4 regions of the Streptomyces sp. NPDC042371 genome follow, and region 3 is predicted to be linked to each of the others. Evidence: riboswitches for the same ligand, from Rfam matches in the RefSeq annotation. Region 3 holds a riboswitch; each other region holds the start of a gene.

Region 1 (3,644 bases), on a different contig from region 3:
GGTGTGACCGATGGCTCGTTTCCGACCTACCCGGCCGTGGGGCAGTGATATGGGGGCGCCTGCCGGGAGGGCCGGGGGCCCCGGCTAGGCTCCGGCCTCATGGACCTACTCATCCATCTCTTCGTCGGCCTGCACATCATCGGCATCGCCTCGCTCCTGGGCGGTTTCCTCACCCAGATGAAGCAGATGGGCCAGGGCACCGCCCGATTCAGCCCCGGGATGCTGCACGGTGCGCTGATCATGCTCCTCACCGGTGTGGTCCTCGTGGGCCTCAACCAGGCGGACGACAACACGGTCAACAACGTCAAGATCGGCATCAAGATGGCCGTCCTGATCGTGATTCTCGCGCTGGTCTACGTGAAGCGGGACGAGGAGAAGATCGACAAGAGCCTGTTCGGCGCGGTCGGCCTGCTGACCACGGCGAACATCTTCATCGCGGTGCTGTGGACCTGAGTTTTCCGCCTGCACGCGCGCGTGGAAGGGGTGCTCGGGAGAGCGGTTCTTTCCTGCGGGGCGCTTCGTCGTCAGGCGGGGCGCACCACGCTGTGGATCGGCATGTAGTAGATCGACTCGACGCGGACGTTCGCGCCCGGCTTCGGGGCGTGGATCATCTTGCCGTTGCCGATGTAGATCCCCACGTGACTGATGTCGTCGTAGAAGAACACCAGGTCACCCGGTTTGGCGTCGGCGGTCTTCACCGTCGTGCCGACCTTCACCTGGTCCCACGTGGTGCGCGGCAGGGAGATCCCCGCGGCCTTCCACGCGTCCTGGGTGAGCCCGGAGCAGTCGTAGGAGTCGGGGCCGGTGGCGCCCCAGACGTACGGCTTGCCGATCTGGGCCTCCGCGAAGGAGATGACCTTCGCGGCCTTGGTGGCGTAGCCGCCGTCCGGGCTCCCGGAGCCCGAACCGGAACCTGAGCCGGAACCGGAGCCCGAACCCGCGTCGGAACCGGAACCGGAGTCCTGGCCGCCGTCCCGCTCCTTCTCCCGCTGGGCCGCCTCCTCCGCCTTGCGCTTGCGCTCCGCCTCGGCGGCCTGCTCGCGCGCCAGCTTCTCGGCCTTGCGCTTGGCCTCCTGCTTCTTCTTCCGCTCGATCTCCGCGAGCCGCGCCTTCTCCTCGGCGGTCAGCTTCGAGAGCATCTCGCGCGCGTCGCCCAGCTTCTTCTGGACCGTCTGCTTGCTCGTCCTGAGGTCGTCCCGCGAGTCGGTCAGCGTCTTGAGGCTCTTCGCGGCCTTCGTGCGCTGCTTCGTCGCCGACGCCTGCTCCATCTGGTAGGCGTCGACCGCCTTCTTCTGGCGCGTGGTCAGCCGGTCCGCCAGATGGTTCTGGTCGAAGTAGCCCTGCGGATCGTTGGCGAGCATCATCGTCGCCGTCTCGGAGACGGCGCCGGTGCGGTACTGCGCCGCGGCGAAGGAGCCGAGCTCCTTGCGCGCGTCGTTCAGCTTGTCGGTGCGCTTGGCCACGTCGTCGAGCAGCCGGTCGACCTTCTTGCGCTGCTTATCGGTGTGCTCCTTGGCCGAGTTGTACTTCTGGGTGGCTACACCCGCCTGCTGGTAGAGCTCGTCGACCTTCTTCTGTACCTCTTCGAGGCTGGGCTTCGTCGGCGCGGAGGGCGCTGCCTGTGCGCTCTGCGACAGGAGGGCGACGGAGGTGAGGGCTGCCGTCGTGATGCCGAGGGCGGGGGCCGTGCGTAGGCCGGCCGTCCGGTTCCGCGGCTTGCGGTGCGACGCCAAGGAGGCGACTCCTTCCGTAGACCGCCTACCGGGTTAGCTGTCGGGTTCGGGCGGTTGGTTCGGAAGGCTGCCCTACAGTCCCGTACTTCGTACGGGACCGATTCACCCCAAGGTCTCGGTGGGTCCCCGGCTCCGACCATGTCGGACTCGGCGGAGGCCGCCCGTTCCCGGCGGGGTTCGCCGGTGGGGGGACGAGTGGCCCGTCGGGCACGCTAGCCAACTCGTGTGGCCCGTGTGAAGGTTGATGTTCGATATGCCCGATACATTTTCGTGACTTTACGAGACCCGAGACCTGAGCCCTGAGACACGGCCCGCGGCCCGCGGTGAGACACCATAGCGGAATGCGATCGTCCATGTGCGGGGAGTCAGGATCGCGGGGGTGTCCGGAACCCGCAGCGGGTTGTCAGTGGGGCCGCCTAGACTCGGGAGGCGATGAGCAGCCTCTTTGATGACAGCTTCCTGGCGGACCTGCAGCCCTCCCGGGCCACGGACGAAGCGCCCCCGCCGCCGCCCGAGGACAGCGCTCCGGAACCCATTCCGGACGACCTGTTCGACGGGAAGTTCGACGCGCCCATGACCCGGGATTCGCATTACCGCGACGGCGCCCCGCGCCCGGTCATCGACCCGGCGACGCTCCTGGACGGGCTGAACGAGAACCAGCGCGCGGCGGTCGTGCACGCAGGTTCCCCGCTGCTCATCGTCGCCGGTGCCGGATCCGGCAAGACCCGCGTGCTGACCCACCGCATCGCGCACCTGCTCGCCGAGCGCGGCGTGCACCCCGGCCAGATCCTCGCGATCACCTTCACGAACAAGGCCGCGGGCGAGATGAAGGAGCGGGTCGAGCAGCTCGTGGGCCCCCGGGCGAACGCGATGTGGGTGTCCACCTTCCACAGCGCCTGCGTCCGTATCCTCCGCCGTGAGTACAAGAAGCTGGGCTTCACGTCCTCCTTCTCGATCTACGACGCCGCCGACTCCAAGCGCCTCATGGCCCTGGTCTGCCGTGACCTGGACCTCGACCCGAAGAAGTTCCCGCCGAAGTCCTTCAGCGCCAAGATCTCGAACCTGAAGAACGAGCTGATCGACGAAGAGGACTTCGCAGGTCAGGCCGCCGACGGCTTCGAGAAGACCCTCGCCCAGGCCTACGCGATGTACCAGTCGCGCCTCCGCGAGGCGAACGCGATGGACTTCGACGACCTGATCATGACGACGGTCCATCTGCTGCGCGCCTTCCCGGACGTCGCCGAGCACTACAGGCGCCGCTTCCGGCACGTCATGGTCGATGAGTACCAGGACACCAACCACGCCCAGTACGCACTGGTGCGCGAGCTGGTCGGGCCCTCCGGAGGCGAGGGGGACGACCCCGCCGAGCTCTGCGTGGTGGGCGACGCCGACCAGTCGATCTACGCCTTCCGTGGCGCCACCATCCGCAACATCCTCCAGTTCGAGGAGGACTACGCGGACGCGACGACGATCCTCCTGGAGCAGAACTACCGCTCCACGCAGACGATCCTGACCGCCGCGAACGCGGTCATCGAGCGGAACGAGAGCCGCCGCCCCAAGAACCTGTGGACCAACCAGGGCGCGGGCGCACGCATCACCGGATACGTCGCCGACACCGAGCACGACGAGGCCCAGTTCGTCGCCGACGAGATCGACCGCCTCACCGACGCGGGCGACGCCAAGTCCGGCGACGTGGCGATCTTCTACCGGACGAACGCCCAGTCCCGTGTCTTCGAAGAGATCTTCATCCGCGTCGGCCTGCCCTACAAGGTCGTCGGCGGAGTCCGCTTCTACGAGCGCAAGGAGGTCCGCGATGTGCTGGCCTACCTGCGTGTTCTCGCCAACCCCGAGGACGCGGTCCCGCTGCGCCGCATCCTCAACGTGCCGAAGAGGGGCATCGGCGACCGCGCC
Region 2 (3,644 bases), on a different contig from region 3:
CCGCCGCCCGGAAATACGTCTCGCGTGTGCTCGTGGAATGGGGCCTGCCCGGTGACGCCGAGGTGGCCGACACGATCAGACTGATCGTCTCCGAGCTCGCGACCAACGCCGTGCAGCACACCTTGGGGCAGTCGCCCACCTTCACGGTCGACGTCGAGCTCGAACGCGACGAGCACCTGAGGATCGGAGTCACCGACAGCCACCCGCGCTACCCCAAGCGCCTCCCTGCGGCCGTCCAGCAGGACAACGGCCGGGGCATGGTGATCATCCGCTGGCTGACCGCCGAGTGCGGCGGCAGGCTCTCGGTCAGTCCCACCGACGAGGGGGGCAAGACCGTGTGGATCGCGCTGCCGTGGCGCGCTCCGGTCCAGCGCAAGGACCGTGACGCCACGCACTGACCGGGGTGTGCCCCGGCCGGGTCGTCGGGATGGACACCGTCAGCGGTGCCGTTCTCTGCGCTGGGGACGCGGTGCTCCGCCACGGGCCCCTGACGGCCTGGCGTCGGGCTCCTCGTCGAGCGCCGCTTCGACACGCGCCAGCGGGCGCCGCGCGAGCCGCGGCAGTACGCCCCACAGCCCGACGCACATCAGCAGCGTGCCCGCGCCCGCCAGGAGGCCTTCGGTCCGACCCGACGTCACATCGACGACGAGCAGCACCGAACCGGCGAGCGTCAGCACCAGAACGCCCAGGCCGACCCCGGCGAGCCGGGACGACACCCGCACGATGAGCGGCTTGGCCCGCTGCTGGAACAGCGAGCGGTGCAACGCGGCGGGCGCCGTGAACAGCGCCGCCGCGAGCACCGCGAGCAGCAGCGTCGTGACGTAGGTGGCGCGCTGCACCGCGTCGAGCGAGGGAAATCGCGGGCTGAAGGCGAGGGTGAGCAGGAAGGCGAAGAGGATCTGGACGCCCGTCTGCGTCACTCTCAGCTCCTGGAGCAGCTCCGCGAAGTTGCGGTCGGCGCGCTCCAACGGTGTTTCGTTGCGGGCCGTGCAGGCATAGTCGTCGGACATCCCGCACGGGTATCCCCGCGGGCGCGCTCCAAGCATCGGCACCTGACCGTGCGGGGAGCGCGCCGGAGCGGGCGCGGTGGGTCAGCGGACCCTGCCGTACCAGACGCTCTTGGTCCAGATCTTCTCCAGGCGGACCACGGTCCCCCTCTTGGGGGCGTGCCAGATGCGGTTGTTACCCGCGTAGATCCCGACGTGGTACACGTTCCGACCGGAGTGGAAGAACACCAGGTCGCCGCGGGTCCGCTGGGACCTGGAGACGTGCTTGGTCTTGTTGTACTGCGCGGCGGCGGTGCGCGGCAGCTTCTTGCCCGTCTTCTTGAACGAGTAGAGAGTCAGGCCCGAGCAGTCGAACCGGTTGGGCCCTGCCGACCCGTAGCCGTACGGGGAGCCCTTCTTGGACGCCGCGATCTTGAGCGCCTTCGTCCCGTGAGTGGCCGCCTGGGCCTCCGACGCGAGCCCGGGGGCCAGGACGGTGCCGCCTACGACGGCGAGCGTGAGGACCGATGCGGCACCGGTCCTGCTGAGCAGCGACGGAACATGATTCAGCGCAGTCATGCGCAACCCTTCGTCAGCCGCCTGTGAAAGATGACCTGTCGGGTTCGGGCAGGCGAAGATGCCCGGCCGCGTCGTGCTCTGCGGCTTCACCCCAAGGGCGTCGTCCGGACTGTCCGGACGGGCCCGTCGTGCCTGGGTCCTCCACTCCTGCCGTTGCACAGATGTCGACCGGTCATCCGGGTGGCGGCAGGACTCGGCGTCCGCCCGGACCGCCCCGCCGCGGTGGCGGGGGCTTGTCGTCGGAAGGGATCTTGACCCGACATGGGCCAAAAAACCGAGCCGAAACGGCGTTTTGTGAGGCTCCTCACGACTGACCTGTTCAGGTGGACACTGCCGAAATCGTCGCGTTGGCACGTGGTCCGACGACGGTTCGACCAGCACCGGAATGCGCAATTCCGCCGGTGCTGTACTCGCTCGACGCAACTTTCGTCGGTGCGGACGACGACCTCTTCCTACGCCGTCCGAGGTAGCCCGACTGGTCCGTTTCGAAGTGGCCCCGGACGTCACGGTGTCCGGGGCGGGGCGGGTCGGCGGGGGCTCAGCCGCCCTGCGGGGGCGGCACGGTGATCCGCCCGGCCCGCCGCTCGCCGTCGAGGACGCGCAGAGCCTGGGCGAGGGTCTGCGCGTGCACTTCGCTCTCACCGCGCTGGTGCATGAGGGCGAGCGCGTCCCGCAGGGCACTCGCCCGGCCGACGAGGGCCTGGGCGGCGCGGAGTCCGCCGTAGGTGTGCTCGGCGCGGGCCGGATTGATCCGGCCGAGCAGGTCGACGACTTCGAGATAGCGGTCGATCAGCTCCGCCTCGGCGCGGGTCAGCGCAGGCAGCGGCGGCAGTTCGGGCGGCAGCATCGGCGGGTCACCTCGGGTCCCGGGCGGCGAGCGAGGTCTTGCGGCTCGGAATGATCCGGTCCACGAGTCCGTACGCCAGGGCGGCCGGGGCGTCGAGGATCTTGTCCCGCTCGATGTCCGCGGTGATCCGCTCCTGGCTCTGCCCGGTGTGGCGCGCGAGCAGCTCCTCCAGGAGGCGCCGCGTGCGCAGCAGTTCGTCGGCCTGGATCGCGAGGTCCGAGGCCTGGCCCCGGACCGGTTCGCCGATGGCGGGCTGGTGGATCAGGACGCGCGCGCCGGGCAGCGCGAACCGCTTGCCTGGCGTGCCCGCGGCGAGCAGGACGGCGGCCGTCGACGCGGCCTGGCCCAGGCAGGTCGTCTCCACGTCACAGCTGACGAACTGCATCGTGTCGTAGATCGCGGTCATCGCGCTGAACGAGCCGCCGGGGGAGTTGATGTACAGCGAGATGTCGCGGTCCGGCGCCTGGTGTTCGAGGTGCATGAACTGGGCCATCACGTCGTTCGCCGAGGTGGCGTCGATGGAGGTGCCGAGGAAGACGATCCGCTCTTCGAGGAGCTTGGAGTACGGATCCATGGTCCGCGTCCCCGACGTGGTGCGTTCGGTGAACTCGGGCAGGACGTAACGGGCAGACGGACGATTCATGGCACGCCTCTCTTCCTCCGGTCGCTGAGCGGCCCGGTCTCTGTAAAAAATGTACAGGACGTACGTTCCGTCAGGGGGGTGGAGCCGGGATGGGTTCTCGTCCGGGGCGCCGCGTACCCTCTCCGAGGCATGGAACGGAGCAGCGGCGAGCGAGAGTTACTGGCCCTCGAAGTGGACGTCATCCACGGCCTCGGGCCGGGCGAGGGCGACGGCGCGCTGAGGGTGGCCGACCCGTCGGTGCGGGCGGTGGTGGCCTGGTCGCCGGGGGCGCGCGTGCTGGCGCTGGGTGCGGAGGGCCCTGACGTCCTGCGTGCCGCCGACGGATTCGGTGATCTTGGTGACATGGAGCAGGCGTACGCGCCGGGGGAGCCGCCGGATGTCCTCGTGCGGATCGCCGACGCGTGTGCGGCCGAGGGCGACCGGGCCTCGCTTCGGGGAGGCCCCAGCTTCACCTTCCCCGAGCGGCTCAGCGAGGACTTTCCGTCGCCGCTTCCGCTTCTGCTCTCCGATGCGGAAGGGCGCGCAGCCGCAGGGGAGTTGACCCGCCCGGGCAACTGGCAGCCCGGCGAGTGGGCGGAGCTGATCTCCG
Region 3 (3,644 bases):
GCCCGCGCGGTACTTGCCGGTGAGGAAGCCCGCCGCGAGCCCGAAGTAGGGGACGGCCGCGAGGCCGGAGCGGGAGGCGACCTCCTGGAGGGGGCCCTCGTAGGTGTCCCGGGAGACGAGGTTGTAGTGCGGCTGCAGCGCGACGTAGCGCGCGAGGCCCTCGCGGTCGGAGAGGTCGAGGGACTCCTGGAGCCGCTCGGGGGAGATGTTGGAGGCGGCGATGGCGCGCACCTTGCCCGCCCGCACCAGCTCGTCGAGCGCGCCGATGATCTCCTCCACGGGCACGGACGTGTCGTCGAAGTGCGTGTAGTAGAGGTCGATGTAGTCGGTGCCGAGGCGTCGCAGGGACGCGTCGGCGGCGCCCTTGATGGTCGCGGCGGACAGGCCCTTGTACTCGGGGTGGGCGCCGACCTTGGTGGCCACGACGACGTCGGAGCGGTTGCCTCGCTCGGCCAGCCACTCGCCGATGAGGGTCTCGGACTCGCCGCCCTTGTTGCCGTCCACCCAGGCCGTGTACGCGTCGGCGGTGTCGATGAAGTTGCCGCCCGCCGCGGTGTAGGCGTCGAGGACGGCGAAGGACGCCGCCCGGTCCGCGGTCCAGCCGAAGACGTTGCCGCCCAGGGAGAGCGGGAAGACTTCGAGGTCGGATGAGCCGAGTGGGCGAAGAGGAGTCATACGCTCCTCAACGCCCCCGCCCCGGACGGAATTCCGTGCAGGGCACACCGGAATCGGGGGTGAGGAATCAGGGGTTGAGGCCCTTGCCCTGCAGCCAGCCGAGCGGGTCGATGCCGGTGCCGTCGGCCGTGTGGACCTCCATGTGGAGGTGCGGGCCCGTGACGTTGCCGGTCGCGCCGACGCGGCCGATGACGTCGCCCGTGGAGACCTTCTGGCCCGCGCTGACGTTGAGCGAGGACTGGTGGCAGTACCAGATCTCCGTGCCGTCCTCGAGTTCGAGCACGGTGCGGTAGCCGTACGCACCCGCCCAACCGGCCTCCTTGACGGTGCCGGTGTGCACGGCCTTGAGCGGGGTGCCCGTGGGCGCCGCGAAGTCAAGGCCGGTGTGGTGGCCGGAGGACCACATGGATCCGGCGTCACCGAAGTGCGAGGTGAGGGTGTACGAGGAGGTGGGGATGACGTAGCTCTTGGCGAGCTTGGCCAGGCGCGCGGCCTCGGCCTTGGCCTTCCGGGCCTCCTCCTCCTTCTTCTTCTTGGCGGCCGCCTTGGCGTCCGCTTCCTTCTCGGCGGCCTTGCGCTGGGCGTCCGCCTCTTCGCCCGCCTTCTTGGCGGCGGCGTCCTCGGCGGCGGTCCGCACGGCGGTGTCCGCCTGGTCCTGCTGGTTCTCGGCCTGCTGCATGATGCGGGCGCGCAGGGCCTCGCCCGCATGGGTGTTGCCCTGCTCGGCGTCGGCGGCGCTGACACCGGCGGCGGTGAGCGGGGCCGCGGCGGCCGCGGTGGTCGTGGCGTCCGACGTGTCGTCGCCGGATATCAGGGAACCCACGCCAGGAAGGGACTTGGCCTCGGGCAGCGAGTCCGTGACGACGCCGAGGTCGGGCATCGATATGGAGACCGGCGGCTTGCCGTCCTGCGCGGTGGCGATGCCGCCCGCGCCGACGGCGGCGATGACGCCCACGCCGAGCACGGTGGAGCTGCGGGCGAGCCCGCCGCCGCTCTTCTTGTGCACACGGTGCCTGCCGCGGACGGGACGGACGGACTCCTCGGTGGGGTTCCACTCTTCGAAGGAGCCCTCGTCGTACGAGCCGAAGTCGTCGTCATTCGGTACGTACACGGCTTGGGGGGCAGGCCGGTTGGACGCCACTGGGGCGCACTCCTTTCCTTCCTTCTCGCCTACCGGGTTAGCTGACGGGTTCGGAGCAGGAAGGTCTCCTACGAGCATCTGGCACGGATGCACAGCTGCCCGATTCACCCCATGTTGGTGGTTCCCCGGCTCCCTTTCGGGATTAGGCGCGTGCGCGCGGAGCCGACTCGAGTGACGGCTGGGACGACCGCGCTGCGTTATCGAACGTTAATAGACAGCGGGTCGGTATTCCAAGCCGTTCCGGTTGATCGTTAACGCTCATCGGCTGTACGTACCGGGACACGAGGGTGCGGAACGGGGCGAGTTGACCCCATCTCTTTAAACACCGGAGCTTCACATTCCCTTGACAGTGCGTCAGATGTTATGCGGAGCGGTGCACTTCAGTTACCGGCCGTAACGTCGGTCGTGACGTCCGGATCCCCGGCAGCGGGTCGCCGCACCGCGAGCAGCGCCATGTCGTCCGTCATCCCGCCCCCGGTGTGCCGCCGCACCTCCCCCGCGAGCGCGGCGAGGAGCGCGTGCGGGCCGCCGCGGCCCGGGAAGATCCGCCCGCCGAGCCGGGTCGCGGGATCGTAGAACTCCCCCGCCGCGTCCCGCGCCTCCGAGAGGCCGTCCGTGTAGAAGAGCAGCAGCGCGCCGGGCGGCAGCTCCGTCTCGTCCGCACGGTCCGGCCAGGCCCCCAGATCGCCCATGCCGAGCGGCAGCGCGGGTTCGGTCGCCGACAGGACGCAGAGCCGCCCGTCGCCGCGCAGCAGCAGCGGCGGCGGGTGCCCGCGGTTGATGAGCCGCACGGAGCCCTCGCCGTGCCGGATCTCGGCGAGGACGGCGGTCGTGAACCCCTCGAACGCGTCGAGCCCGTCGCGCCGGGTGCCCTCGCGCGCGAGCGCCCGCTCCAGGCGCTGCGCGACCGCCTCCAGGGTGGCCTCCTGCTCGGCGGCCTCCCGGAAGGCGCCGATGACGACGGCGACGGCCGCGACCGCGCCCATGCCCTTGCCCCGTACGTCGCCGACGATGAGCCGTACGCCGTGCGGGGTGTCCTGCACCGCGTACAGATCGCCCCCGATGAACGCGTCGGCCTGCGCGGCCTCGTACCGCGCCGCGATGTCGAGCCCGCCGATGCGCGGGTCCGGCGTGGGCAGCACGGCGCGCTGGGTGGCTTCCGAGATGGAGCGGGCGATGGCGAGCCGGTCGTTGCTGCGGCGCACGACGCGGTTGATGACGATCGCGAGACCGGCGACGGTCACCACGGTGACCACCTCGGTGACGGCCTCGACATGGCTGTTGACGGCGCTGCTGTAGTGCAGGAGGAGGACGGCGCAGGTGGCCGCCGCGCCGGTCAGGACGGTGTTGAGCCGTGAGTAGAAGGGGGCGGCGATCAGCGGGGCGGCCGTGAAGAGGGGGGCCGCGGTGAACTCCGCGGGGGTCACCGCGTCGTACACGGCACCGACGACGAGGAGCAGGAGCGGCAGGGAGCGGACGAAGGCCCGCTCGGGCCCGGTGGCCCCACTGGCCCCCCTGGCCCCGCTCTCGTCGGGTCCTCCTCGCTGCCCCACCGCTTGTCTCCCGCCGAATCCGCACCCATCACCGCGCTGCATTCAGGGTTCCCGCAGCGGCGGGCGGGTGCGACCTGGTGTGGGCCGACCGGGTGAGCGGCGAGCGGTCCGGGCGGGAGGATCCGGGCGGAAAACGCCGATGGCCCGGAACCATGAATCATGGTTCCGGGCCATCGGTCATCAGTAGCGGGGACAGGATTTGAACCTGCGACCTCTGGGTTATGAGCCCAGCGAGCTACCGAGCTGCTCCACCCCGCGGCGATGAACACAACTCT
Region 4 (3,644 bases), on a different contig from region 3:
GACGACTCTTCTTACGGCTCCTCTTTGTATACGGCGCCTCCGTTAATTCCGGAGACTCACCGTGTTTACGGCATGTTGCGAATCCCTCACGCGGCCGCCCCGGCGCGCGGGCCGCAATCGGTGGGCCGCGCGGGCCCGTTCGACGTGTGCCGCGGTGAGCGCCCTCGCCCGTTCCGCGTCCCGGCGGGCGACCGCGTCGGCGATCGCCGCGTGCTCGGACCAGGACTCGTCCGGCGTCGCCGGGGTATCGACGACGTACATCCAGGCGATCTTGTGCCGGAGCGGGGTGAGCAGCGCCGTGAGGCCGGGGCTGCCGGACGCCTGGGCGAGCGTCTCGTGGAACCAGCCGCCCAGCGAGCGCAGATCCTCCCCGCGGCCGCTCCTGGAGCGCTGCTGGCCCAGCCTGACGAGTCCGCGCAGGACCTTCAGGTGTGCGTCCGTGCGGCGCTGCGCGGCGCGTGCCGCGGCGAGCGGCTCCAGCAGCGTCCGGACCTCCAGGAGGTCCGCGGCCTCCTGTTCCGTCGGCTCGGCGACGCATGCGCCCGCATGCCTGCGGGTGACGACGAAGCCCTCGGCCTCCAGCGTGCGCAGGGCCTCGCGCACGGGGACGCGGGAGACTCCGTAGCGCCGCGCGAGGAGTTCCTCGGTGAGTCTGCCGCCCCTTTCATATACACCGGCGACTATGTCGTCCCGAATGGCCGTGCATACCGAGTGCGCGGGAACGCGCATGACCGGACCTCCGCCTTAATCCCCGCGACACGCGGTCGACCGACGCTCGTTCCGTGACTCTATTGCAGAGCGCCGGAATTTCCGACGGCGGACAGAAATCCATGGATATCTTTTGGCCAAGAACGGGCGGCAGGGGACGATGGCCGGGGAACGCCGAAAGCCCCGGCTCGGGAGGAGCCGGGGCTTTCGGTGAAGTGCTGCGGGGCCGTCCGCGTGGGGCGACCGCGTCGGCCGTCCGCTTCGGATCAGACCTTGACGCCGTGCGAGCGCAGGTACGAGACCGGGTCGATGTCGGAGCCGTACTCCTCGCCGGAGCGGGCCTCGAAGTGGAGGTGCGGGCCACTGGAGTTGCCGGTGGACCCGGAGAGACCGATCTGCTGGCCCGGGGTGACCGTCTGGCCGACGGTGACGCCGAGGGACGACATGTGGCCGTACTGGGTGTACGTGCCGTCGTTCATCTTGATGACCACGTTGTTGCCGTAGGCACCACCCCAGCCCGCCTCGACGACGGTGCCGGAGCCGACCGCGTGGACGGCGGTGCCGGACGCGGCGTGGAAGTCGACACCGGTGTGGCTGCCGGAGGACCACATGGCGCCGCCGGTCTGGTAGCCCGTGGAGACGTACGAGCCGGAGACCGGGGAGACGTAGGTGTTCAGGCGCTTGCGCTCGGCCTCGCGGGCGGCACGCTCCTTGGCCTCGTGCTCCTTCTTGGCCTTCGCCTTGGCCTCCGCCTCGGCCTTGCGCTTCTCCTCGGCGGCCTTCTTCTTGGCGGCCTCTTCGGCCTTCTTGGCGGCAGCGGCGTCGTCGGCGGCCTGGCGCTGCGCGGCGGCCTGCGCGTCGACGCTCTCGGCGAGCGAGTCGCCGACGGATATCGCCTGGGTGAGACCAGTGTGCTCCACGGCCGCTTCGTCGGCGGCGGCGAGCGCGGGGGCGGCAAGGCCTCCGATGACACCGGTGGTGGTGAGCGCCGCGACACCTGCGACGTTCGCGGTGGTCCGCGTGAGGCGACTCGGACGACGGTGCTTCCCGGTGGCACGGGTGAACGCCATGTGGCGGGTGTTCCTTTCCTTCCCTCTCGCCTACCGGGTTAGCTGACGGGTTCGGAGCAGGAAGGTCTCCTACGGGTCCCTCACCTCGCGGCAAGGTGCCCGATTCACCCCAGGGGACATGTGGGTCCCCGGCTCCCCTGGCTCGCGCCGTACGGGGACTCGGCGATGACTGTCCGGTGCCGCGGATGCGGCGTACTGCGCGACGAACAGCCGGGTCGACGCTAAGCGGGGCATCTTTCGATCGACAAACAGAACGCGCCTTTTGTAGCGCACGCCACACGGCAGACAGGCAACCTCCATACCAATCCGGACATATGAGGACCCTGGCGACCGAAAGGGTCACCAGGGTCCCGATACGTCCCAACTTGCGTCCTGACTGTGGCTCAGCGCCGACGCCGACCGTCACTCAGCCGGTGACCACGCTCACTTCGCCGATCCCGAGCGCCCTGACGGGCTCCTCGATCTGCGCGGCGTCCCCGACGAGGACCGTCACCAGGCGGTCCTCCGGGAAGGCGTTCACGACGGCCGCAGTGGCCTCCACGGTGCCGGTGGCGGCCAGCTGTCGGTACAGCTGCGCCTGGAAGTCGTCCGGCAGGTTCTGCTCGACCTGGTCGGCGAGCGTCGCCGCCACGGAGGCGGCCATCTCGTACTTGAGCGGGGCCACGCCCACCAGGTTCTGCACGGCGACGTCGCGCTCGGCGTCGGTGAGCCCCTCCGCGGCGAGGGTGCGCAGCACCTTCCAGAGGTCGTCCAGCGCCGGGCCCGTGTTCGGGGTGTCCACGGAGCCGCTGATGGCGAGCATCGCGGCGCCCGTCCCGTCCGGGGCGGAGCGGAGCACCTGGCCGAACGCCCGTACGCCGTAGGTGTATCCCTTCTCCTCGCGCAGGACACGGTCCAGGCGGGAGGTGAGGGTGCCGCCCAGGCAGTACGTGCCGAGCACCTGGGCGGGCCACACGCGGTCGTGCCGGTCGGCGCCGACGCGGCCGATCAGCAGCTGTGTCTGGACCGCTCCGGGGCGGTCCACGATGACGACGCGGCCGCGGTCGTCGGCGATCACCGGCGGCACGGGGCGCGACTCGCCCGCGGAGCCGGTCCAGGCGCCGACGGTGTCGGCGAGGACGGCGTCCAGGTCGGTGCCCACCAGGTCGCCGACGACGACCAGGGTGGCCGTGGCGGGGCGGACGAACTTCTCGTAGAAGGCACGCACCGCCGCCGAGTCGATGGCGGTGACCGTCTCCTCGGTGCCCTGACGCGGGCGCGACATGCGCGCGGTCGGCGGGAAGAGCTGCCTGGAGAGCTCCTTGGCGGCGCGGCGCGCCGGGTTGGCGGCCTCGTGCGGGATCTCGTCCAGGCGGTTGCGTACGAGCCGTTCGATCTCGCTGTCCGCGAAGGCGGGGGCCCGCAGGGCGTCGGCGAGCAGGCCGAGTGCCTTCGGGAGCCGGGAGACCGGGACCTCGAGCGAGACCCGCACGCCCGGGTGGTCGGCGTGCGCGTCGAGGGTCGCGCCGCAGCGGTCGAGCTCGGCGGCGAACTCCTCCGCGGAGTGCTTGTCGGTGCCCTCGTTGAAGGCCCGCGCCATGATGGTGGCGACGCCGTCCAGGCCTTCCGGCTCGGCGTCCAGGGGCGCTTCGAGGTGGATCTCGACGGCGACGACCTGCTGGCCGGGGCGGTTGCAGCGCAGGACCGTGAGGCCGTTGGGCAGCGTGCCGCGCTCGGGGGCCGGGAAGGCCCAGGGCTTGGCCGTACCGGCCTGGGGCTGGGGGTGGAACTGCATCGTCGCGGCCTCGGTCACTTCGCCGCCTCCTCTTCTTCCTCGGCGCCCTCGGCGGCGTCTGCGGCCTCCTCGGCCCCGTCAACGGGCTCGTA

What was found. Region 3 has a riboswitch for cyclic di-AMP ahead of AC068B_RS34265 (M23 family metallopeptidase). Riboswitches for the same ligand answer to the same signal wherever they lie in the genome.
Region 1: another riboswitch for cyclic di-AMP. It lies ahead of AC068B_RS08755 (C40 family peptidase); the one in region 3 lies ahead of AC068B_RS34265 (M23 family metallopeptidase).
Region 2: another riboswitch for cyclic di-AMP. It lies ahead of AC068B_RS27190 (C40 family peptidase); the one in region 3 lies ahead of AC068B_RS34265 (M23 family metallopeptidase).
Region 4: another riboswitch for cyclic di-AMP. It lies ahead of AC068B_RS10330 (M23 family metallopeptidase); the one in region 3 lies ahead of AC068B_RS34265 (M23 family metallopeptidase).

What each region holds. Positions count from the first base shown of each region.
Region 1 covers NZ_JBWKAP010000002.1:661,406-665,049, reverse strand. Annotated here, with positions in the region: gene AC068B_RS08760 (hypothetical protein) at 100-453, shown strand; gene AC068B_RS08755 (C40 family peptidase) at 525-1,733, opposite strand; cyclic di-AMP (ydaO/yuaA leader) riboswitch at 1,741-1,896, opposite strand; gene AC068B_RS08750 (ATP-dependent DNA helicase) at 2,166-3,644, shown strand, end outside.
Region 2 covers NZ_JBWKAP010000009.1:115,529-119,172, forward strand. Annotated here, with positions in the region: gene AC068B_RS27180 (ATP-binding protein) at 1-398, shown strand, start outside; gene AC068B_RS27185 (DUF6328 family protein) at 438-1,010, opposite strand; gene AC068B_RS27190 (C40 family peptidase) at 1,092-1,565, opposite strand; cyclic di-AMP (ydaO/yuaA leader) riboswitch at 1,569-1,745, opposite strand; gene AC068B_RS27195 (hypothetical protein) at 2,104-2,412, opposite strand; gene AC068B_RS27200 (ATP-dependent Clp protease proteolytic subunit) at 2,420-3,055, opposite strand; gene AC068B_RS27205 (GNAT family N-acetyltransferase) at 3,185-3,644, shown strand, end outside.
Region 3 covers NZ_JBWKAP010000015.1:21,488-25,131, forward strand. Annotated here, with positions in the region: gene AC068B_RS34260 (aldo/keto reductase) at 1-675, opposite strand, end outside; gene AC068B_RS34265 (M23 family metallopeptidase) at 743-1,816, opposite strand; cyclic di-AMP (ydaO/yuaA leader) riboswitch at 1,828-1,975, opposite strand; gene AC068B_RS34270 (PP2C family protein-serine/threonine phosphatase) at 2,197-3,411, opposite strand; tRNA gene AC068B_RS34275 (tRNA-Met) at 3,554-3,627, opposite strand.
Region 4 covers NZ_JBWKAP010000003.1:153,656-157,299, reverse strand. Annotated here, with positions in the region: gene AC068B_RS10335 (GntR family transcriptional regulator) at 43-729, opposite strand; gene AC068B_RS10330 (M23 family metallopeptidase) at 975-1,778, opposite strand; cyclic di-AMP (ydaO/yuaA leader) riboswitch at 1,791-1,953, opposite strand; gene AC068B_RS10325 (M16 family metallopeptidase) at 2,185-3,570, opposite strand; gene AC068B_RS10320 (M16 family metallopeptidase) at 3,567-3,644, opposite strand, start outside.